3 regions of the Cupriavidus sp. FW305-26 genome follow, and region 3 is predicted to be linked to each of the others. Evidence: predicted binding sites of a transcription regulator. Region 3 holds the regulator's gene; each other region holds the start of a gene.

Region 1 (7,048 bases), on a different contig from region 3:
AGCTCGCATTCGAGGTGCTGGGCGAAGCCGACCTGCACTGGCTTGACGCGGTCGAACGCAATTTCACCGCCGGCAAGGCACTGCAGCGCCAGGTGCCGGCCAGCGGCGCGATCACCCATGGCGACAGCCATGCCGTGACCCCCGGCGTAACGCTGCACGCCGACGGCAGCTGGACCGATACGCTGGTGCCCGACACCATGCACGTGGTGCTGTTTGGCGCGGGCCATGTCGGCCATGCACTGGTCAAGGTGCTGGCCACGCTGCCGTGCCGCGTGCACTGGGTCGACGAGCGCGACACGCTGTTCCCCGGCGGGCTGCCCGACAATGTCGAGGCCGAGGCCAGCGACACGCCCGAAGCGGTAGTGGCGCAGGCGCCCGCGGGCAGCTACTTCCTGGTCATGACGCACAGCCATGCGCTGGACCAGACCCTGTGCGAAGAAATCCTCAAGCGCACCGATTTCGCCTACTTCGGCCTGATCGGCTCCAAGACCAAGCGCGCGCGCTTTGAACACCGCATGGCCGAGCACGGCATCGACCCGGCCCGGTTTGCGGAAATGACATGCCCCATGGGGGTTCCCGGGATTACCGACAAGGCTCCGGCTATGATTGCGGTAGCCATCGTCGCCCAGCTGCTCCAGGTCCGCGAACAGCGCCTTGCCGCGCTGCGTCTGGGCCGCCCGGAGGCGGTGCATCCCTGAACCCGTGCCGCCGGCCCCGCCGGCAGGCACAGAAAAGCCCAGAAACGAGGCCCCCATGACCATCGATGCCGCGCTCGCGGAACAGATCCGCCGCACTCCCAAGGCCGAACTGCATGTGCATATCGAAGGCACGCTTGAGCCGGAACTGATCTTCCGGCTCGCGCAGCGCAACCAGGTGGCGCTGCCCTATCCCAGCGTCGAGGCGCTGCGCGCCGCCTACGCCTTCACCGACCTGCAGTCGTTCCTGGACATCTACTACGCCGGCGCCAGCGTGCTGCTGACCGAGGAAGATTTCTTCGACATGACCATGGACTACGTCAAGCGCGCCGTCGCCGACAACGTCCGCCACGCCGAGATCTTCTTCGATCCGCAGACCCATACCGCGCGCGGCGTGCCCATCGGCGTGGTGATCGACGGCATCGCCGATGCCCTGGCCCAGGCGCGCACCGAATATGACTTCTCCAGCAGCCTGATCCTGTGCTTCCTGCGCCATCTGCCGGAGGAAGACGCCTTCGCCACGCTGGAGGCCGCGCTGCCCTACCGCGACCGCTTTGTCGGCGTGGGCCTGGATTCGTCCGAGCGAGGCAACCCGCCCGAGAAGTTCGCGCGCGTGTTCGCCAGGGCGCGCGAGCTGGGCCTGCACCTGGTGGCCCACGCGGGCGAGGAAGGTCCGGCGCAATACGTCACCGACGCGCTCGACATCCTCAAGGCGCAGCGTATCGACCACGGCGTGCGCGCCATCGACGATCCGGCGCTGGTGGAACGCCTGGCGCGCGAGCGCGTGGCGCTGACCGTGTGCCCGCTGTCGAACGTCAAGCTCAAGGTCTACCCGGACCTGCGCGACCACCCGCTCAAGCGCATGCTCGATGCCGGCGTGGTGATCACGCTGCATTCGGACGATCCTGCCTACTTCGGCGGCTATATGAACGCCAACTGGGAAGCCACCTTCGAGGCGCTGCCGCTGGACGCGGCCGATGCCCACAAGCTTGCCCGCAACAGCTTTGAAGCGGCCTTCCTGCCTGCCATGCAGAAGGCCGAATTCCTGGCGGAAGTCGACCACTTCTGGTCGAGCCCGCCCAAGTCCCCGCCCGCAACGGCCCCAGCGGCCTGAGCGCGGCGCATGCCAATAGCCCGGCCCGCTGCTTGAACCATGCCGTTCCGCGCGGGCCGGCCACAAGAGACACACCATGACGACCAACCCCAAGACTGACTCCCTCACCCGTGCCATTCGCGGCCGCGTGCTGCATTTCCTGCGCGATCCGCAATTCCATGAGGATGCATATCAGTATTGGGACGACGGGGTGCTGATCGTCACCAACGGGCGCATCGCCGCTGCCGGCGACTATACGCAGCTGGCTGCGCGCATTCCGGCCGACGCCGAGATCGTCGACCACCGCGGCAAGCTGATCGTGCCCGGCTTTATCGACACCCACGTGCACTACCCGCAGACCGACATGATCGCGTCGCCGTCGCCGGGCCTGCTGCACTGGCTCGAGACCTACACCTTCCCCGAAGAGCGCCGCTTTGCCGATCCCGACTACGCGCGCGGCGTGGCCGGCTTCTTCACCGAGGAACTGCTGCGCAACGGCACCACCAGCGCGGTGGTCTGGAGCACGGTGCACAAGGCCTCGGCCGAGGCCCTCTTTGCCGAAAGCGAGGCGCGCAACCTGCGCATGGTCACGGGCAAGGTGATGATGGACCGCAACTGCCCGGAATTCCTGCGCGATACGGCCGAGACCGGTGCCCGGGACTCCGCCGACCTGCTCTCGCGCTGGCATAACAAGGGACGCCTGGCCTACGCCATCACACCGCGCTTTGCCCCGACCTCGACCGAGGCGCAGCTGGCCGCCTGCGGCGAGCTGGCGCGCGCCTATCCGGACGCCTTTATCCAGACCCACGTGGCCGAGAACCGCGACGAGGTCAAATGGGTGGCCGAGCTGTTCCCGGACGCGCGCAGCTACCTGGACGTGTACGACCGCTACGGCCTGCTGCGCCCGGGCGCGATGTACGGCCACGCCATCTACCTGGACCAGGACGACCGCCGGCGCCTGGCCGACAGCGGCGCCGCGGTGGCGCATTGCCCCACCTCCAACCTGTTCCTGGGCAGCGGCTTCTATGACTTCCACCAGTCCGACGCCAACCGCCTGAACGTGACGCTGGCCACCGACGTCGGCGGCGGCACCTCGTTCTCGATGTTCCGCACCATGAACGCGGCGCACAAGGTGGCGCGCATGGGCAGCTACTACCTGACCGCGCTGCGCATGTTCTACCTGGCCACCCGTGCCGCGGCCGAGGCGCTGGGCTGGACCGACCGCGTCGGCAGCTTCAGCGTTGGCTGCGAGGCCGATTTCATCGTGCTGGACCCCAAGGCCACGCCGCTGATCGCCCGCCGCAGCAACCGCTCGGAAACGCTGGAAGAAGAGCTGTTCGCCTTTGCCATGCTGGGCGACGACCGCGTCATCGACAGCGTCTATGTGATGGGCGAGGCCGCCCACGTGCCGGCCGCCTGATCCGTCACCTGGCCAGCAGCCGCCCGCCGCCATGCGGCGGGCGCGCTTTTACCGCTTCGCCCCCGCCTCCGGCTTGACGACCGTCAAGGCCGTCTTCGACAAAGCCTTCTAACCTTGCGGTTCCGCCGCGGCCGTTCTGCGCGCCGTGCGCCCTTACCCATCCGACCGCAATCAGAAGGTTCCGCATGACCGCTTTCCAATCCGCCGCTCACGCCCCTGAGCGCGCCAGTGGCCCGCATGACGTGCCCCATGCCGCGCGCAAGGGCGCGCCCAACCACGCCCCGCTGCCGGAGCCGATTGCGCCGGACGCCCCGCTGCCCTCGCGCAAGATCATCCGCGGCTGGCTGATCCCGCTGGGCCAGCGCAGCACGCCGCGCGCACTGCTGCTGTTCGCCTTCGACTACCTGTTGTTCGGCGCCGTGCTGGCCGGCGTGGTGCTGGCGCAGCACTGGGCCGCCAAGCTGGCGCTGGGCGTGCTGGCCGGGCTGATCATCGCGCGCCTGTTTATCATCGGCCACGATGCCTGCCACCAGAGCCTGACCCCGCGCCGCGGCCTGAACAAGTGGCTGGGCCGGCTCACCTTCCTGCCCTCGCTGACGCCGTACAGCCTGTGGGAAGTCGGCCACAACGTGGTGCACCATGGCTATACCAACCTGAAGGGCTTCGACTTCGTCTGGGCGCCCTACTCACTGGAAGAATTCAACGCGCTGCCGCGCTGGCGCCGCGTGATGGAGCGCATCTACCGCACCGGCTTCGGCCCGGGCCTGTACTACCTGGTGGAAATCTGGTGGTGCAAGATGTTCTTCCCCAGCAAGCGCCAGATGGCTACGCGCCGCCCGATCTTCACCGGCGACTGTGTGCTGGTAGCCGCCTTCGGGCTGGCCTGGATCGGCGCGCTGGCGGGCCTGGCGCTGGCCACGGAGCAGTCGGTGTGGTTGCTGACCGGCGCGGGCTTTGTGCTGCCATTCCTGGTCTGGAACGTCACCGTCGGCTTCGTGCTGTATGTGCACCACACCCACACCAGCGTCGCCTGGTATGACACCAAGGCCATGTGGGCCAAGGCACAGCCCTTTGTCTCGACCACCGTGCACCTGCGCTTCCGCCACGGCATCGGCGCGGCGCTGCACCACATCATGGAACACACCGCGCACCACGTCGACATGAGCGTGCCACTGTACCGCCTCAAGCGCGCCCAGGCACTGCTGGAGCACGCGCTGCCGGGCCGCATCATCATCGAGAACTTCTCCTGGCGCTGGTATTTCGATACCGCGCGCCGCTGCAAGCTCTATGACTTCAAGGCCCTGTGCTGGACCGATTTCCGCGGCCGCCAGACCAGCGACAACGCGCCTGTACCCGGCTGAGGGTGCAGGCCTTGTGGCGGGGGCAGGTGGACGCCTCCCCCCCCCCCCCCGCCGCTATAATTGCCGCTTCCATTGGGGAGTAGCCGCCCTGCTCTCACCGCGCCGCGCAATGCGGACTCCGGGGGACAGGGGCGTACGTCAACAGACTTGACCGCTTGCGGTTATGGCGTGCGCAGCTCCGGACCCGCCCGGCCGTACTGATACGGACCCGGCAGCGTCCAGCCTGGCGAGACCGATGACCATACCTTTCTGGCCGGGCCGGGAAAGGTGTGCGTCATTGGCATCTCGCGATGCATTGCGGCCCGGTTACCCCACAAGACCAATATGGAAGCCTTCCTCGTCTCCACAGGCATCGTCGCCCTCGCTGAAATGGGCGACAAGACGCAATTGCTGTCGCTGGTGCTGGCCGCGCGCTACCGCAAGCCCGTTCCCATCATCCTTGGCATCCTGATCGCCACGCTGTTCAACCACGGCTTTGCCGGTGCGCTCGGCGGCTGGATCACGCATGTGCTGGGCGAAAGCCTGCTGCGCTGGATCCTGGGCCTGGGCTTTATCGCAATGGCGGCATGGATGCTGATCCCCGACAAGCTCGACGACGCCGAACAAGCCAGGCCGGTCAAGGGCGCCCTTGGCATCCTCGGCACCACCATCGTGGCCTTCTTCTTTGCCGAGATGGGCGACAAGACCCAGATCGCCACCGTGGCGCTGGCCGCGCGCTTCAGCGATGCGGTGATTGCCGTGGTGGCCGGCACCACCTTCGGCATGATGGTCGCCAATGCGCCGGCGGTCCTGCTTGGCGACAAGTTTGCCAACAAGATGCCGATCGGACTGGTGCACAAGATCGCGGCGGGGATTTTCCTGGTGCTGGGGGTGCTGGCGTTGCTGAATATCGGCGGATAAGTCGCCGAAAAAAAACGGGGCACAAGGCCCCGTTCAAACCCTCGCCGGTCCGGTACTGACGGTTGCCAACTGCACAACCCTCCGGACCGTCGATCACCGATGCTCGGAATTCGCGGGCCGGCGGCACGCGCCGGCCCTGATGCTTTTCAGATCAGGCCACCCTCAGTTGGTGGTCTTGGCACCGCCTTCGAACCACTGGCCCAGCAGGGCGCGTTCGTCGTCGGTGATCTGCGTCACATTGCCCAGCGGCATCGCCTTCTGCTGCACGGCCTGCTGGTAGATCAGCTGCGCGTGGGCCTTGATGTCTTCCGCGGTATCGAGCTTGATGCCCTTGGCTGCGGTCGGCATCATCTTCGGCTGCTCGGCGTGGCACTGCACGCAGCGTGCGTTCATCACTTCCTGCACCTTGGCAAAGCTGACGGCGGTGGCGGCTTCACCACCTTCTGCCTTGGCCACGGCCGGGCGCGGTTGCGGCGCGATCAGCACGGCGACCACGGCCAGCACGGCAACGCCGGCTGCGGGCCAGGCCACGTTGATCTTGCCCTTGTGCTTGAGGATGAAGAACTGGCGGATCAGCACACCGGCGAGCATGATCAGGATCAGCGCGGCCCAGTTGTACTTGTAGCTGTAGGTCATGCTGTAGTGGTTCGACAGCATCGCGAACAGCACCGGCAGCGTGAAGTACGTGTTGTGCACGCTGCGCTGCTTGGCGTTCTTGCCATGGACCGGATCGACCGGCTGGCCCGCACGCAGCGCGGCAACCACCTTGCGCTGGCCCGGGATGATCCACACCAGCACGTTGGCGCTCATGATGGTGGCGATCATCGCACCGGTCAGCAGGAACGCCGCACGGCCCGAGAACAGGTGGCACGCCACGTAGGCAGCCACGGCCACGTAGATCGCCACCAGCACGCCCACGGTCTTGTCGCTCTTGCCGAACACGCGGCAGATCACGTCATAGACCACCCAGCCCGCGGCCAGGTAGGACAGCGCCAGGCCGACCGCCGCGCCGGGCGACATGTCGTAGACGTTCTTGTCGATCAGGAACGTGCTGGCGTTGAACAGGTACAGCACCACCAGCAGGCCGAAGCCGGTCATCCACGTGGAATACGACTCCCAGTAGAACCAGTGCAGGTTCTCAGGCAGCGTCTTGGGTGCGGTCAGGTATTTCTGCGGGTTGTAGAAACCGCCGCCGTGCACGGCCCACAGCTCGCCGCCGACACCCTTCTCCTGCAGGTCAGGATCGGTGGGACGGGTCAGGCTGTTGTCGAGCCAGACGAAATAGAACGAGGAGCCGATCCACGCGATCGCCGTGATGACGTGCACCCAGCGCAGCAGCAGATTGGCCCAGTCGAGAATGTAGCCTTCCATGTCTTGTCTCCTGTTTCCCTATGCCACCGCTTCAGCTGCCGCGGTAGGTCGAGTACGACCAGGGCGAGACCAGGAGGGGCACGTGGTAGTGCGCGTTGACATCGGCAATGCCGAAGCGCAGGGGCACCACGTCCAGGAAAGCCGGCTCGGGCAGCTGCGTGCCTTGCGCGCGGAAGTAGTCGCCCGCGGCGAATTCCAGCTCGTACAC
Region 2 (7,048 bases), on a different contig from region 3:
GTGCGCGCGTCAGCGTCAGCGGCTCGGCGGTCGCTTGCCCCCACCAGATATGGTCTCCGGGGCGGATCAGGGCTTGCAGGCGGGAGGCGAGGGTGTGCATGTCCACGGGGCAGCGGTCAGTCGGCGCATGCGCCGGATAGCCCGGAGCATGTTCCCAAAGCGTGGTTTGCGCTATTTGACAATGCCAATGGCGGACTTTGGCGAAAGCGAAAGGCCTTAACCGTCGCCAGGACTTAACCCCGGTGGAAGGCGCGCTTTCGGAAAGGCTGATTGTCCAACCGGCCGAACGCCGCGACTATTGCGGTTATCACAAGGAGGCGGCCGTCCGCCAGAGACCGAACGCAAGCCAAGCGCCATGATCGAACAGACCCAATCGAACAACTTCCAAGAAATCCGCGACGCCATCCGCGCGCTTTGCGCGGAGTTTCCCGATGAGTACTTCCGCAAGGTGGACGAGCAGCGCGCCTACCCCGAGGCCTTTGTCAATGCGCTGACCGCGGCGGGCTGGCTGGCGGCGCTGATTCCGCAGGAGTACGGTGGTTCCGGCCTGGGTCTGACCGAAGCCTCGGTCATCATGGAAGAGATCAACCGCTGCGGCGGCAACTCCGGCGCCTGCCACGGCCAGATGTACAACATGGGCACGCTGCTGCGGCACGGCTCCAGGGCACAGAAGGACAAGTACCTGCCGAAGATTGCCTCGGGGGAATGGCGCCTGCAGTCCATGGGCGTGACCGAGCCCACCACCGGCACTGACACCACCAAGATCAAGACCTCGGCGGTCAAGAAGGACGGACGCTACGTCGTCAACGGCCAGAAGGTCTGGATCAGCCGCGTCCAGCACAGCGACTTCATGATCCTGCTGGCGCGCACCACGCCGCTGGCCGACGTGAAGAAGAAGAGCGAGGGGATGTCCATCTTCATGGTGGACCTGCACGAGGCGCAGAAGAAGGGCCTGACCGTGCGCCCCATCCCCAACATGGTCAACCACGAGACCAATGAACTGTTTTTCGAGGACCTGGAAATCCCCGAGGAAAACCTGATCGGTGAAGAGGGCAAGGGCTTCAAGTACATCCTCGATGGCCTGAACGCCGAGCGCACGCTGATCGCGGCCGAGTGCATCGGCGACGGCTATTGGTTCATCGACCGCGTGACCAAGTACGTCAGGGAACGCGAGGTCTTCGGCCGCCCCATCGGCCAGAACCAGGGCGTGCAGTTCCCGATCGCCGAGTCCTTTATCGAACTGGAAGCGGCAAACCTGATGCGCTGGAAAGCCTGTGAGCTGTTTGACAAGCACGAGCCCATGGGGGCCCAGGCCAACATGGCCAAGTACCTGGCGGCCAAGGCGAGCTGGGAAGCCGGCAACGCCTGCCTGCAGTTCCACGGTGGTTTCGGCTTTGCCTGCGAATACGACGTGGAGCGCAAGTTCCGGGAAACGCGGCTGTACCAGGTGGCACCGATCTCCACCAACCTGATCTACTCTTTCGTCGCCGAACACGTCCTGGGCCTGCCGCGCTCATTCTGAGCGATGGACGGCGCGCCAGCCCCCAATATTCAAGGGGCTGGCCAGATGGAACCCCGGCAGCAACGGCGCCGGGGTTCCTGCTTCGCCCAGGCCCCGAATTCCCCTCCCTGTCTCCTCTCTTCGCCCGCGCAGCCGGATCCAGCCCGATCCTCAAATCGGAAACTGCGTCGTCGACAGCACCTGCTTGAGCACCATGAACGAGCGAATCTGCCGCACGCCCGGCAGGTAGAGCAACTGCTCCGCGTGGAGGCGGTTGAAGCTCTCGCTGTCCTTGGTCCTGAGCATCATGATGTAGTCGAACTCGCCGGTGACTTCATGGCATTCCATACAGCCTGATACCTTCTGCGCCGCTTTCTCAAAGGCGGCAAACGACTCGGGCGTGGACCTGTCCAGCACGACCCCGATGATGACCAGCATTCCTGCGTCCAGCGGAGCCGGGTTCAGCAGCGCCACGACGCCGCGGATCAGGCCATCTGCCTTCAGGCGTTCCACGCGGCGCAGGCACGCGGGCGGGCTGAGGCTGACCTTGCCCGCCAGGGCCAGGTTGGAAATGGACGCATCGCGCTGCAAGGCGCGCAGGATGGCCTTGTCCGTGCGATCCAGCACCGGCGCGGGCTGCGCGGAGGTCTCGGATTTCGCACGAAATTTTATTCTGGATGTCGCCATTTCTACGAAATAAAGAAAATTTCATGGTGCTTCCTGGCTTTTTATCGTGCAAGAAGTCGCAGATATTTGCAAGCACCTTTCGTCCCAGCCTTCTTATGATGATTCCAGATGCGGCGTCGCGCGGCGTCCGTGCGAATGCCGGGCTTTGCGGCTGCAAGGCGCCCGCATGCCAACCGCAACCTGGAGCCAGTCATGAACCTGAAGCAATTTCCGCGTCATTCCCTGACCTTCGGCCCGACGCCGATCCATCCGCTATCGCGGCTGAGCGAAAGCCTGGGTGGCAAGGTCGAGCTCTATGCCAAGCGCGACGACTGCAACAGCGGGCTCGCCTTTGGCGGCAACAAGACGCGCAAGCTCGAATACGTCATTCCAGACGTGCTGGCGCAGGGCGCCGATACGCTGGTCTCGATCGGCGGGATCCAGTCGAACCACACGCGCCAGGTTGCCGCCATCGCGGCCCACCTGGGGCTGAAGTGCGTGCTGGTGCAGGAGAACTGGGTCAACTACTCCGACGCGGTTTATGACCGCGTGGGCAACATCCAGATGTCGCGCATCATGGGGGCCGACGTGCGCCTGGTCAGCGAAGGCTTCGACATCGGTATTCGCCCCAGCTGGGAAGAAGCCATGGAGAGCGTGCGCAAGGCGGGCGGCAAGCCCTACCCGATTCCGGCAGGCTGCTCGGAGCATCCGCTCGGCGGTCTCGGCTACGTAGGCTTCGCCGAGGAAGTGCGGGAGCAGGAAGCCGGACTCGGCTTCAGGTTCGACTACATCGTGGTCTGCTCGGTCACCGGCAGCACGCAGGCGGGCATGGTGGTCGGATTCGCTGCCGACGGCCGCGCGGACCGGGTCATCGGCATCGATGCATCGGCCAAGCCGGAACCGACGCGCGCGCAGATCCTGCGCATCGCCCGCCATACCGCGGAGCTGGTCGGCCTCGGCCGCGACATCACTGAAGCGGACGTGGTGCTGGACACCCGCTATGGCGGACCCGAATACGGCCTGCCTTCGGCCGGCACCCTGGAAGCCATCCGCCTCAGCGCCAGGCTGGAGGGCATGATGACGGACCCGGTCTATGAGGGCAAGTCCATGCAGGGCATGATCGACATGGTCCGTCGCGGCGAGTTTCCGCAAGGATCGAAAGTCCTCTTTGCGCACCTCGGCGGGGTGCCGGCACTGAACGCCTACAGCTTCCTGTTCAAGGACGGGTGATTCCATGCGCAGGTGCGCAGCCGGGATTCCCCGGATGCCCGGTTAATCGTTGCCCGCCTGCGCGCCCGCCCCAAAGCGCAGGCGCAGGCTCCGGTTGGCATCGTGCAGCGAACCGTCCGCCGCTTCCACCACGCGGTGCAGGTAGTCTTCGCTGGCGTCTAGCAGCGCCCCGTACAGGGTGTGGCACAAGCCGCGCGCGGTGCGGCCGGGCCAGTCTTGCGGCAGCATCGCTTCGGGCAGGTTGGGGTCGCGCAGCAGCACACGCCGGTATTCGTGCACCAGGAGCGTCCGCACGAAGAAAGCATCGGCCGGAGCAAGCCCGGCGGCCTCTTCGGCCAGCGGCGCAAAGCGGCGCAGCAGTGCCTGCCAGGCAGCGGCCACGTCGCCGAGCTTGAAGGTCTGGTGCATCAGCGCCTGCAGTGGCCGGATGGAAAACGCCTCGAGGCTGCTTGCCTCCATCACCGCCACATCGTCCTGCGCGCGTGCGGCCTGGAGGATTTCGCGCAGCGAGGCGAGGTCCGCTTGGGGGTGGGCCATCACCCCTGGCGCGATGGCGCCGAAGCCCTCCCACAGCAATTCCCGCTTCAGCTTCTGCCGGACCGTGGCGCGTACGTCACCGCGCACCATCACCAGGGTCCAGCGGCCGTCCCATTCGGATGCCTCGCCCGCATAGATGCGCTTGCCGGCGTGCAGTACACGCTGCAAACCGGCGTCTGACAGCCCGTAGTAGCTGCGCCGCCCCATCCTGGTCGCGGCCAGCCAGTCGTCGGCGGTAAGGCGGAAGGTGGCGGTGCGCACCAGCCGGTCATTGATGCCGAACGGCGCCGCCAGCCGGATCAGGCTGCCCAGCCAGATGGCCTGCGGCCGCGGCGCCACCACATCGCCGAACAAGGTCACCAGCATGGAATTGGCGCCCAGCTTCAGCCCGCGTGCCAGCCGCGCCACGCGGGGAGAAACCGGATCTGTGCCTGGCGTCGCCATCGGCCCGCTCCCTGAAGTGATACACAAATGCAGATTGATTGAATCAAATTGTATCACTACCATCCGTTGCAACTGACGATGTTGATGCAGGTCAAGACCCCGATTCAGAGCAACCAAGAGCGGAGCAAAGGATGTACGCACAGCTGGTGGAGACAGGAGCGACGAGGCTTCGCGCCATGGAAGAAATGGAGCCGCAGGAGCGCGAGTTCCAGGCGCGCGTCGATGCCGGGATCAAGATCGAGGCCAAGGACTGGATGCCGGAGGCCTATCGCAAGACCCTGGTCCGCCAGATCTCGCAGCATGCCCATTCCGAGATCGTGGGCCAGCTGCCGGAAGGCAACTGGGTCACCCGCGCGCCGACGCTGGAGCGCAAGGCAGTCTTGCTGGCCAAGATCCAGGATGAGGCCGGCCATGGCCTGTATCTCTACAGCGCGGCCGAGACCCTGGGCGTGTCGCGCGACCAGATGCTGGGCGACCTGCACACCGGCAAGGCCAAGTATTCCAGCATCTTCAACTACCCGACGCTGAGTTGGGCCGACATCGGCATGATCGGCTGGCTGGTCGACGGCTCGGCCATCATCAACCAGGTGCCGCTGTGCCGCTGCTCGTTCGGGCCCTATGCGCGCGCCATGGTGCGCGTGTGCAAGGAAGAGTCGTTCCACCAGCGCCAGGGCTACGACATCCTGCTGTCGCTGTGCAACGGCACCCCCGAGCAGAAGCAGATGGCGCAGGACGCGCTCAATCGCTGGTGGTGGCCGGCGCTGATGATGTTCGGCCCGTCCGACGGCGATTCGCCCAACAGCGCGCAATCCATGCAATGGCGCATCAAGCTGTTCTCCAATGACGAGCTGCGCCAGAAGATGGTCGACCAGACCGTGCCGCAGGCAGAGTACCTGGGCCTGGCCATTCCGGATCCCGAACTGAAGTGGAACGAGGAGCGCGGCCACTATGACTTCGGCGAGATCGACTGGTCCGAGTTCTACAACGTCATCCAGGGCAACGGCCCCTGCAACCGCGACCGCCTGCGCACCCGCGTCAAGGCCTGGGAAGAGGGCGCGTGGTTCCGCGATGCCCTGGTGACCCACGCCGACAAGCAGGCCCAGCGCGCCGCCGCGTGACCCCGCGGCGCCCGGCGCCGCCATCCATCCAACGCAATGACACAGGAGGTTGCCATGAAAGAGTGGCCGCTTTGGGAGATCTTTATCCGCAGCCAGCACGGCCTGGCCCACAAGCACGTGGGCAGCCTGCACGCGCCCGACGGCGAAATGGCGATCAACAACGCGCGTGACGTCTATACGCGCCGCAACGAGGGCGTCAGCGTCTGGGTGGTGAAGGCCGGCGACGTGGTCGCCAGCAGCCCCGGCGACAAGGGCCCGCTGTTCGAGCCGGCCAACAGCAAGGTCTACCGCCACCCGACGTTCTTCCCGATGCCGGAAGCCGTCAAGCACATCTGATACGGCCCGCATGATGGACAACCACAAGCTCGAATACCTGCTGCGCCTCGGCGACGCCACGCTGGTCCTTGGCCAGCGCCTGTCGGAATGGTGCGGCCGCGGCCCGGCGCTGGAAGAGGACATCGCGCTGACCAATGTCGCGCTCGACCTGATCGGCCAGACCCGGCTGTGGCTGGGCTACGCCGCGGAAGTGGAGGGCGCCGGCCGCAGCGCCGACCAGATGGCCTACCTGCGCGACGCGCACCAGTTCCGCAACCCGCTGCTGGTGGAGCAGCCCAACGGCAGCTATGCCGATACGCTGGCGCGGCAGTTCCTGTTCGACACCTGGCACTACTTCCTGCTCGACGGGCTGCAGCGCTCGACCGATGCCCGCATCGCCGAGATCGCCGCCAAGTCGCTCAAGGAAGTGACCTACCACGTGCGCCGCAGCGCCGACCTGGTGGTGCGCCTGGGCGACGGCAGCGAAGAGAGCCACCGCCGCATGCAGGATGCCTTCAACGACCTGTGGATGTTCAGCGATGAGCTGTTCGAGTCCGACGCGGGCGACGCCGCGCTGGTGCAGGCCGGCCTGGTGCCGGATCCCGCATCACTGGCCGAACCGTGGCAGCGCCACGTGGCCGCGGTGCTGGAAGAAGCCACGCTGCAGCTGCCTGCGGGCACGTGGTCGCAAAGCGGCGGCCGCCACGGCCGCCATACCGAACACCTCGGCTACCTGCTGGCCGAAATGCAGTTCCTGCAGCGCGCCTATCCGGGCGCCAGCTGGTGAACGCCATGACTGCGCAAGCGATCGCACGCCCGGCGCTCGGGCAGGTCTGGACCTGGCTCGATACGGTGCCCGATCCCGAGATCCCGGTGATCTCGGTGGTGGATCTCGGCATTGTGCGCGACGTGGCATGGGAGGACGACGCCTGCGTCGTCACCATCACCCCGACGTACTCCGGCTGCCCGGCCATGACCGTGATCCGGGAGGAGATCGAGCGCACGCTGGCTGCGCAGGGCATTGCCAGCGTGCGCGTGCGCACGCAGCTGGCGCCGGCCTGGACCACCGACTGGATGACGCCGCGCGGCAAGGCCAGCCTGGGCGGCTACGGCATTGCGCCGCCGGCCCAGCAGGTGATCGACATCAGCGGCATCAGCCGCAAGGCGGCGCCGGCGCTGGTGGTGGCGTGCCCGCACTGCGGCTCGCGGCACACGCGGCTGGTGAGCCAGTTCGGCT
Region 3 (7,048 bases):
CTGATCGATATAGACACGCAGCAATCCGGCCGGGGCACGCTCGAGCTCGACCAGCTCATATCCCATGCCGCTTAGGGTGGTTTCGATCAAATCTGCCAGATGCACTGTTATCCCGAGTAATGGCCATCAACACCGTGGCAGGCAAACCCGCCGGTGCCGTCCGGGACGACCCTGCTGCAGCCCTGCCTGTCCGCCACCCCCCCGCTCCAGCGGAGAGAACCGAAAAACGGGCGAACCAAAAAAAAATGGGCGCAATGCCCATCATTCGCCCATCCTCGACGAGGATGGCTTTTTGAATAGACTTGAATTATACGCGGATTATGTCGAAAAGGCAAAAGCCAGACATTTCCGCGCACTGAATCCGGCGCCGGCGGGCGTTCAACCCGCCATGCGCCGGATTCAGCGCTTATCGGTTGCCGCCGCGGTTGCCACCACGGTTGCCGCCGCCACCGCCACTACCGCCGCGCGGGGAACGGTTGCCGCCCGGCTTCGACGCCTTCGGCATCACATTGCCGTTGGCTTCGCCGCCGCCGCGACGCGGCTTGCCCTGACCCTGGCCACCCAGGCCGCCCTGGCCACCCTGACCGCGCATGCCACCCATACCGCCCATGCCGGCGCCACCACGTCCCTGGCGTGCGCCAGTGCCGCGCCCGCCGCCCAGGCTGGCCGCGTGCGAGGTCAGCAAGGTGGGCCCGTGGGTGATATAGCCCATCGAGGTCTTCATCGGATCCGGCTGGCTGCTGCGGCCGCCGCTACCGCCCCGGGCGCCGCCCTGGTCGAAGCGCGGCAGGCCGTCCATGCCCGTGGGCATCGGCATGCCGGCAATCGCGGCTTCGGTGCGCTGCTTGCGCCCGCCTACCTTGGTGGCGCCCTTGGGAACCTGCTCGCCCTTGCCGGGCACCTTCAGGCCGACACCGGCCATCAGCGCCTTGACGTCATTGGGCTCGACTTCCTGCCAGCGGCCGCGCTTGAGGCCACGCGGCAACAGGAACTGGCCGTAGCGGGTGCGGATCAGGCGCGACACGGTCAGCCCGACCGCCTCGAACATGCGGCGCACTTCACGGTTGCGGCCTTCGGTCAGGGCCACGTGGTACCACTGGTTGACGCCTTCACCGCCGCCGTCGGCAATGCGCAGGAAGTTGGCCTCGCCGTCATCGAGCTTGATGCCATGCAGCAGGCGCTGGCGGTCGGCCTCGGCCAGCTCGCCCAACGTGCGCACCGCGTACTCGCGCTCCACGCCATAGCGCGGATGCATGAAACGGTTGGCAATGTCACCCGAGGTGGTGAAGATCAGCAGGCCTTCAGTATTGAAGTCCAGGCGGCCCACCGCGACCCATTTGCCGGTCTTGATGCGCGGCAGGCTGTCGAACACAGTCGGACGGCCTTCCGGATCGGACTGGCTGACGATCTCGCCGGCGGGCTTGTGGTACAGCAGCACGCGCGGCGGCTTGGTCGACACCTTGCGGTGGATCAGCTTGCCGTTCACGCGGACCTGGTCCGCCGGCAGGATGCGCTGGCCGATATGGGCCGGCAGGCCGTTGACCGAAACGCGGCCCTGCAGGATCAGTTCTTCCATCTCGCGGCGCGAGCCCAGCCCGCCCTCGGCCAGCACCTTGTGCAGCTTGGGCGCGTCGTCGTCGGCCGACAGCTCGCGCACCGGCTTGGCCTTGGTGCGCGGAATGACGGTGTCTTCGTTGTCGTACTGCTCAGAGATCACGAAGCGGAACAGGTCTTCGCTGCTCGCCGTGGTCTTGTCCCCGCCGCCCTGGCCCTTGCGGGGCGCCTGCGGCTTGCCGCCATCCTTGCGGCGGCCCTGCTGCCGCGCACCGGCACCCTGCGCCTCGCCCGGCGCTGCCGCCTTGCCTGAGCGCTGGACCGGCTTGCGCTTGCGGCCGGGCTGCTCAGGCTTGTCGGTGCCTTCGGCCCTGGCCGCACGGTCGACCTTTTCTGCCTTGCTGGTGCCCTGGCCGCCCTGGCTACCCTGGCCACCCTCGCCCTGCCCCGTCTTGCGCTTGCCGCGGCCACGCTGGCCACCGCGCGCACCGCCCGCCGCCTGTGCGGCGCCCGCTTCACCGGCATCGGCCTGGCCGCCGGCGCCTTCGGCGCCCTCGCCGCGGTCCTGTGCCTGGCGGCGCGATGCGACCAGGTTCCTCAGCCCGCGGCGCAGCCCCTTGCGGCGGGGCGCGGCTTCGCTGCCCGATCCGGGTTCTGCGGCGCCGGTGTCGGCGGGTGCGCCCGCATTGCGGGTGTCTTGCTCAACGGAATCAGACAAGATATTCACTATCGGATGTTGCATGTTGTTCAGTTCGGCACGCGCTCGTCGTGCTCGCTCGGGTGCGGCGGGGTGCCGTTGTCCGGCAAATCGCCCCGCGCCCCGTCCGGATTGGGTGCGGCTGGTTCGGTGGAAGCGGCCTCAGCGGCATCGTCGGCTGCAGCTTGCAGCGGTTGCGCGTCAAAGCCATTGGCGCCTTGGTCGACCGGGCCGGTCGTCTCGGCTTCGTTTGCGACGGATGCTTCAGCCACATCCGCCGCATGCGCGGCGGGGTTGGCAAAAGCCTCTTCGTCGGCGCTGGCCGCCTTGTTTGCAGCCAGGTCTTCAAAATTGATGGCCTGCTGTTCCAGCAGGGTTGCCTGCGCCTGCGCCTGGGCATCTTCCAGCGGCGGCAGCTCATCCAGCGTACGCAGGCCAAGATCGTCCAGGAACGCCTTGGTGGTCGCATACAGCGCCGGCCTGCCCGGCACGTCGCGGTGTCCGATCACCTCGATCCAGCTGCGGTCCTCAAGCTTCTTGATGACTTCCGTGCTGACCGTCACGCCGCGGATTTCCTCGATATCGCCGCGGGTCACCGGCTGCCGGTAGGCAATGATCGCCAGTGTTTCCATCACCGCGCGCGAATATTTTGGCGGCTTTTCTGGATTCAGCCGATCCAGGTATTCACGCATTTCCGGCCGGCTCTGGAAGCGCCAGCCGCTGGCCAGGGCCACCAGTTCCACGCCGCGCGGCCGCCAGTCCTGGCGCAGTTCATCAAGCAGCACGCGGATGGTGTCTGCGCCGACGTCGTCGTCAAACAGCCGCCGCAGATCATTGACGCGCAACGGTTCCTGCGCGCAGATCAGCGCCGTCTCGAGGACGATCTTCGCCTCTTGGGTATTCATGTTGATGGTGTGCAGCCTGTCTTTGCACCTGCTCCCGGACGGATCCGGGGCACCGGAGATTTTGGATACAGCGGTGCGAAAGCCACCGCCATCTCATTGCGCAGCTAGCCGGATACCTGCTGCATCCAAGCCGTGCACTTCCCTATCTTTGCATCGAGTTGCCGGGCGTTCCGGCAGGAGATCGTTCGCATGCCGTTATGGGCCAGCCAGCGAACCTCTTGCGTAGCGCGTCCGCACATACCGGACGTCGCTGTCAGCGAACTGAAGGCCTCGGACGCAAGAAAAACGGGTATCGGGAGCAAGGCCGGCATCGCCAACACCGCAGTGCCAGCCGGACTTTTGAACCAGATCTTTTGAACCGGATGGACTGTGGGGACGGGACGGGCATCGAAAACCTTCCGCTTCCCCTGCCCTGAACTCACCTTCTGGTATGAAGGCCGCCTGGCGCTGCTCGCCCGCTGCTTACCGCGGCTCACAAGACACCGCGCGATACCGCAATGTTGGCGATTGTATGGCATTCCCGCCCCCGCCTGCAACCATCATCCGTTGCCGGCGCAGCGCCGGCGCCTCAGAACACCAGGCAGAATCCATGCTCGGCCAGCGAATGTGGCAACAGCACCGCTCGCGCAATGCCAAGGCCGCCGAACGCCATTACCGCCAGGCCGGCCCCCAGGCGCACGCCGGGACGTCGCGACAGCGTACGCAAATAGCCTGACAGGCCGGAGAGCACCAGCAGGTTAGGCAGTGTGCCGAGCCCGAACACGCCCATCACGAGTGCGCCGGACGCCGCATTGCCCGCCAGCAGCGCGAGCGTGAGCGCCCCATAGACCATGCCGCACGGCACCAGCCCCCACGCCAGGCCCACGCCGTATCGCCGCGTCAGGCCGCCGCGTGCGCGCACAAAGGACGGCATGCCGCGTGCCACGCCACCCAGCCGGCGCGCCACCGCTGCGCTGGCACGCGACGCCAGCCGCTCCAGCCAGTCGACGGTAAACGTGTTGCCGCGCAGCAACCGCCAGCCCGACCACAGCAGCATGACGCTGCCCGCGCCGAACAGCCAGCGCTGCACCGGCAGATAGTCCTGTTTCCACGCCGAAGCACCGACCGCGCCTAGCGCGGCCCCAAGCAGCATATAGGTCGAGATCCGGCCTAGGTGCATTATCAGCAACTCGCCGAGCCAGGCGGCACGGCTGGGCACCAGACTGATCGTCGCCGCCGCGCCGTGACGCTGCTCCACGGCCAGCGCCACGCCGCCGCACATGGCGGCGCAGTGGACCCCGCCCAGCAAAGCCAGCAGAAAAACGCTGATCAGTACGCCAAGTGTCAATTCTCACTCCCTACCACATCACATCGCACGGTAAAATGCCGTTATCGCGCCCTCGCTGCCATTTCTAGCAGGTTCCAATTGCTCACCTCCATTCCCATTACCGAGATGTCACCACGCTGCTCCACCTGTGCGATGGGGCAGCTGTGCCTTCCGGTCGGCATGTCGCAGCAAGACCTCGCCAAGATGGACACGCTGGTTCAGGAACGCATCCGTGTGCACAAGGGTGAAACCCTGTATCGCATGGGCGATCCACTCACCGCGGTCTATGCCGTGCGCTTTGGCACGCTCAAGACCCACGTCACCACTGAAGACGGCCGCTCGCAGATTACCGGCTTCCACCTGCCCGGCGAAATTGTCGGTCTCGACGGGCTGGGCGAGATGCAGCATGCCTCCGATGCCGCCGCGCTGGAGGACACGGAAGTCTGCGTGGTCCGCATGAGCGAGTTGCAGTCCCTGTCGGCAGACCTGCCGTCGCTGCAGCAGCAGTTCCTGCGCCTGATGGGCAAGGAAATCACGCATGACCAACTGATGCTGGTCACGCTGGGCTCGATGCGCGCCGAGGAACGGCTTGCCGCCTTCCTGATCAACCTCTCTGAGCGCCTGTCGGCACGCGGCTATTCGGCGTCCGAGTTCGTGATGCGCATGAGCCGCGAAGAGATCGGCAGCTACCTGGGCCTGAAGCTCGAAACCGTCAGCCGCCTGTTCTCCCGCTTTGCCGAAGCCGGCCTGATCCAGATTCGCCAGCGCCACGTCAAGCTCGTGGACATCGACGGCATCAAGCAGCTCTACAGCCGCTCCTGCTAAGCGGCCAAGGCGCTGCCAGGCACCGCATGCGGACATGGCAGCGCAGACCTCACACCGATCCGCTTATTCCAGTTCGTCGGTATCGCTGAGCCGCGTCGGCATGGTGTAGAGCGTCAGTCCGCTGGACAACGCGCAGAACACCCAGGCCATCAGGAAGCCAACGGTGTAGACCGATTCGCGGGACGCTTCGATCGGCTGGCCGAAGAAGTTCAGGTCACCGGGATCCACCACCGAAAACACCGTCGCGGTCGCGAACCCGGCCATCAGGAACGCCGGCCAGAGTACCCACATCAGCCAGCGCAACCTCATGGCTGCCTCACAGCGGCAGCCTTGGGCGGCGCGGCGTCGGCCTTCTCGACCACCAGGCCATGGCGCGTTGCACCCTGCACCGGCATGTCCGGATGCGTGGATGCCAGCCAGATCGTCACGCCACACGCCACCATCGCCACCAGCGGGCCGCTCATCAACAGCCACGGCCACGGCTCCTTCCACCACGGATTGCCTTGCTGACTCATCTTGCCCCCTTCATCTTGACGACCTAGCTTCACAAATCGCGCGGCACGATGAAACTGGTGGATTGCCGGATTTCGGCATGCCCCCGCTCCGTGCCTTCGCTCGTCACCGTCACGTTGATCTTGTGCGTGCCCTGCGCCGCGGCCTCGATCGGCACGCGGATCCGGATCGGCAGCAACCGGTTGGACGTCGGCGCCAGCGATTCGGCCTGCTTGTCGTATTCCACGGTCAGGTTCTTCAGTTCGTCGCTGTCGGCGCGCACGCTGATCTGCATCGGCGCTTCGGTGGTGTTGATCAGCTGCAGGCGATAGACATTCTCGATCCAGCGGCCTTCCACTTCACGGCCGAGCGCACCACGGTCGCGGATGATGTCGACCTTCAGCGGCGTGCGCAGCGCGATCGAAGCCATGAACCCGGCCAGCAACGCCACCCAGATCACGGAATAAATGACCACGCGCGGGCGCAGCAGGCGCTTGCGTGATGCCGCCGCGGACAAGCCCTTGCGCATCGCGTTTTCCGAGGTGTACCGGATCAGGCCGCGCGGATATTCCATCTTGTCCATGACCTGGTCGCAGGCGTCGATGCAGGCGCCGCAGCCGATGCACTCGTACTGCAGGCCGTCGCGGATATCGATGCCCGTCGGGCACACCTGCACGCAGATGCTGCAGTTGACGCAGTCGCCAAGCCCCGCCTTGTGGTGGTCGGTCTTGCGCGACCGACTTCCGCGCGGCTCGCCGCGGCCGACGTCGTAGGTCACGACATAGGTATCGCGATCCACCATCACGCTCTGGAAACGCGCATACGGGCACATGTACTTGCACACCTGCTCGCGCATGAAGCCCGCATTGCCCCAGGTGGCGAACGCGTAGAACAGCATCCAGAACGACTGCCACGGCCCCAGCGACAGGCTGAGCACCTCGCCGCCCAGTTCGCGGATCGGTGCGAAATAGCCGATGAAGGTAAAGCCGGTCCAGAGCGCAATCAGCACCCACAGGAAGTGCTTGGTCGCCTTGAGACGGAACTTGCGCAGGCTCCACGGATCGCCATCGAGCCGGATGCGGGCGATGCGGTCGCCTTCGACCCGCCGCTCGATCCACATGAAGATCTCGGTGTAGACCGTCTGCGGACAGGCATAGCCGCAGAACAGCCGCCCCGCGATCGCCGTGAACAGGAACAGCGCCAGCGCCGAGATGACCAGCAGCACCGCCAGGTAGATGACGTCCTGCGGCCACAGCACCAGCCCGAAGA

The links. The regulator FNR, encoded in region 3, switches genes on or off when oxygen is low (the NO sensors DNR and NnrR bind a similar motif). The targets are predictions, from matches to a motif close to TTGATNNNNATCAA.
Region 1: AC3WQZ_RS30940 (fatty acid desaturase) is a predicted target of FNR. The motif match lies at 3,282-3,295, and genes of this name have one in related genera.
Region 2: paaA (1,2-phenylacetyl-CoA epoxidase subunit PaaA) is a predicted target of FNR. The motif match lies at 4,460-4,473, and genes of this name have one in related genera.

What each region holds. Positions count from the first base shown of each region.
Region 1 is NZ_JBYTAH010000084.1:3,048-10,095, reverse strand. Features, by position in the region: gene xdhC (xanthine dehydrogenase accessory protein XdhC) at 1-698, shown strand, start outside; gene AC3WQZ_RS30950 (adenosine deaminase) at 754-1,809, shown strand; gene guaD (guanine deaminase) at 1,886-3,208, shown strand; gene AC3WQZ_RS30940 (fatty acid desaturase) at 3,394-4,569, shown strand; yybP-ykoY riboswitch at 4,632-4,779, shown strand; gene AC3WQZ_RS30935 (TMEM165/GDT1 family protein) at 4,894-5,469, shown strand; gene AC3WQZ_RS30930 (urate hydroxylase PuuD) at 5,632-6,840, opposite strand; gene uraH (hydroxyisourate hydrolase) at 6,872-7,048, opposite strand, start outside.
Region 2 is NZ_JBYTAH010000030.1:40,538-47,585, reverse strand. Features, by position in the region: gene AC3WQZ_RS17560 (acetyl-CoA hydrolase/transferase family protein) at 1-100, opposite strand, end outside; gene AC3WQZ_RS17555 (acyl-CoA dehydrogenase family protein) at 356-1,522, shown strand; gene AC3WQZ_RS17550 (Lrp/AsnC family transcriptional regulator) at 1,673-2,188, opposite strand; gene AC3WQZ_RS17545 (1-aminocyclopropane-1-carboxylate deaminase) at 2,381-3,397, shown strand; gene paaX (phenylacetic acid degradation operon negative regulatory protein PaaX) at 3,440-4,378, opposite strand; gene paaA (1,2-phenylacetyl-CoA epoxidase subunit PaaA) at 4,510-5,496, shown strand; gene paaB (1,2-phenylacetyl-CoA epoxidase subunit PaaB) at 5,551-5,832, shown strand; gene paaC (1,2-phenylacetyl-CoA epoxidase subunit PaaC) at 5,843-6,598, shown strand; gene paaD (1,2-phenylacetyl-CoA epoxidase subunit PaaD) at 6,604-7,048, shown strand, end outside.
Region 3 is NZ_JBYTAH010000025.1:34,665-41,712, reverse strand. Features, by position in the region: gene rimP (ribosome maturation factor RimP) at 1-105, opposite strand, end outside; gene rluB (23S rRNA pseudouridine(2605) synthase RluB) at 407-2,296, opposite strand; gene scpB (SMC-Scp complex subunit ScpB) at 2,302-3,156, opposite strand; gene AC3WQZ_RS15700 (sulfite exporter TauE/SafE family protein) at 3,725-4,483, opposite strand; gene fnr (fumarate/nitrate reduction transcriptional regulator Fnr) at 4,562-5,287, shown strand; gene AC3WQZ_RS15690 (hypothetical protein) at 5,351-5,596, opposite strand; gene AC3WQZ_RS15685 (membrane protein) at 5,593-5,802, opposite strand; gene ccoG (cytochrome c oxidase accessory protein CcoG) at 5,832-7,048, opposite strand, start outside.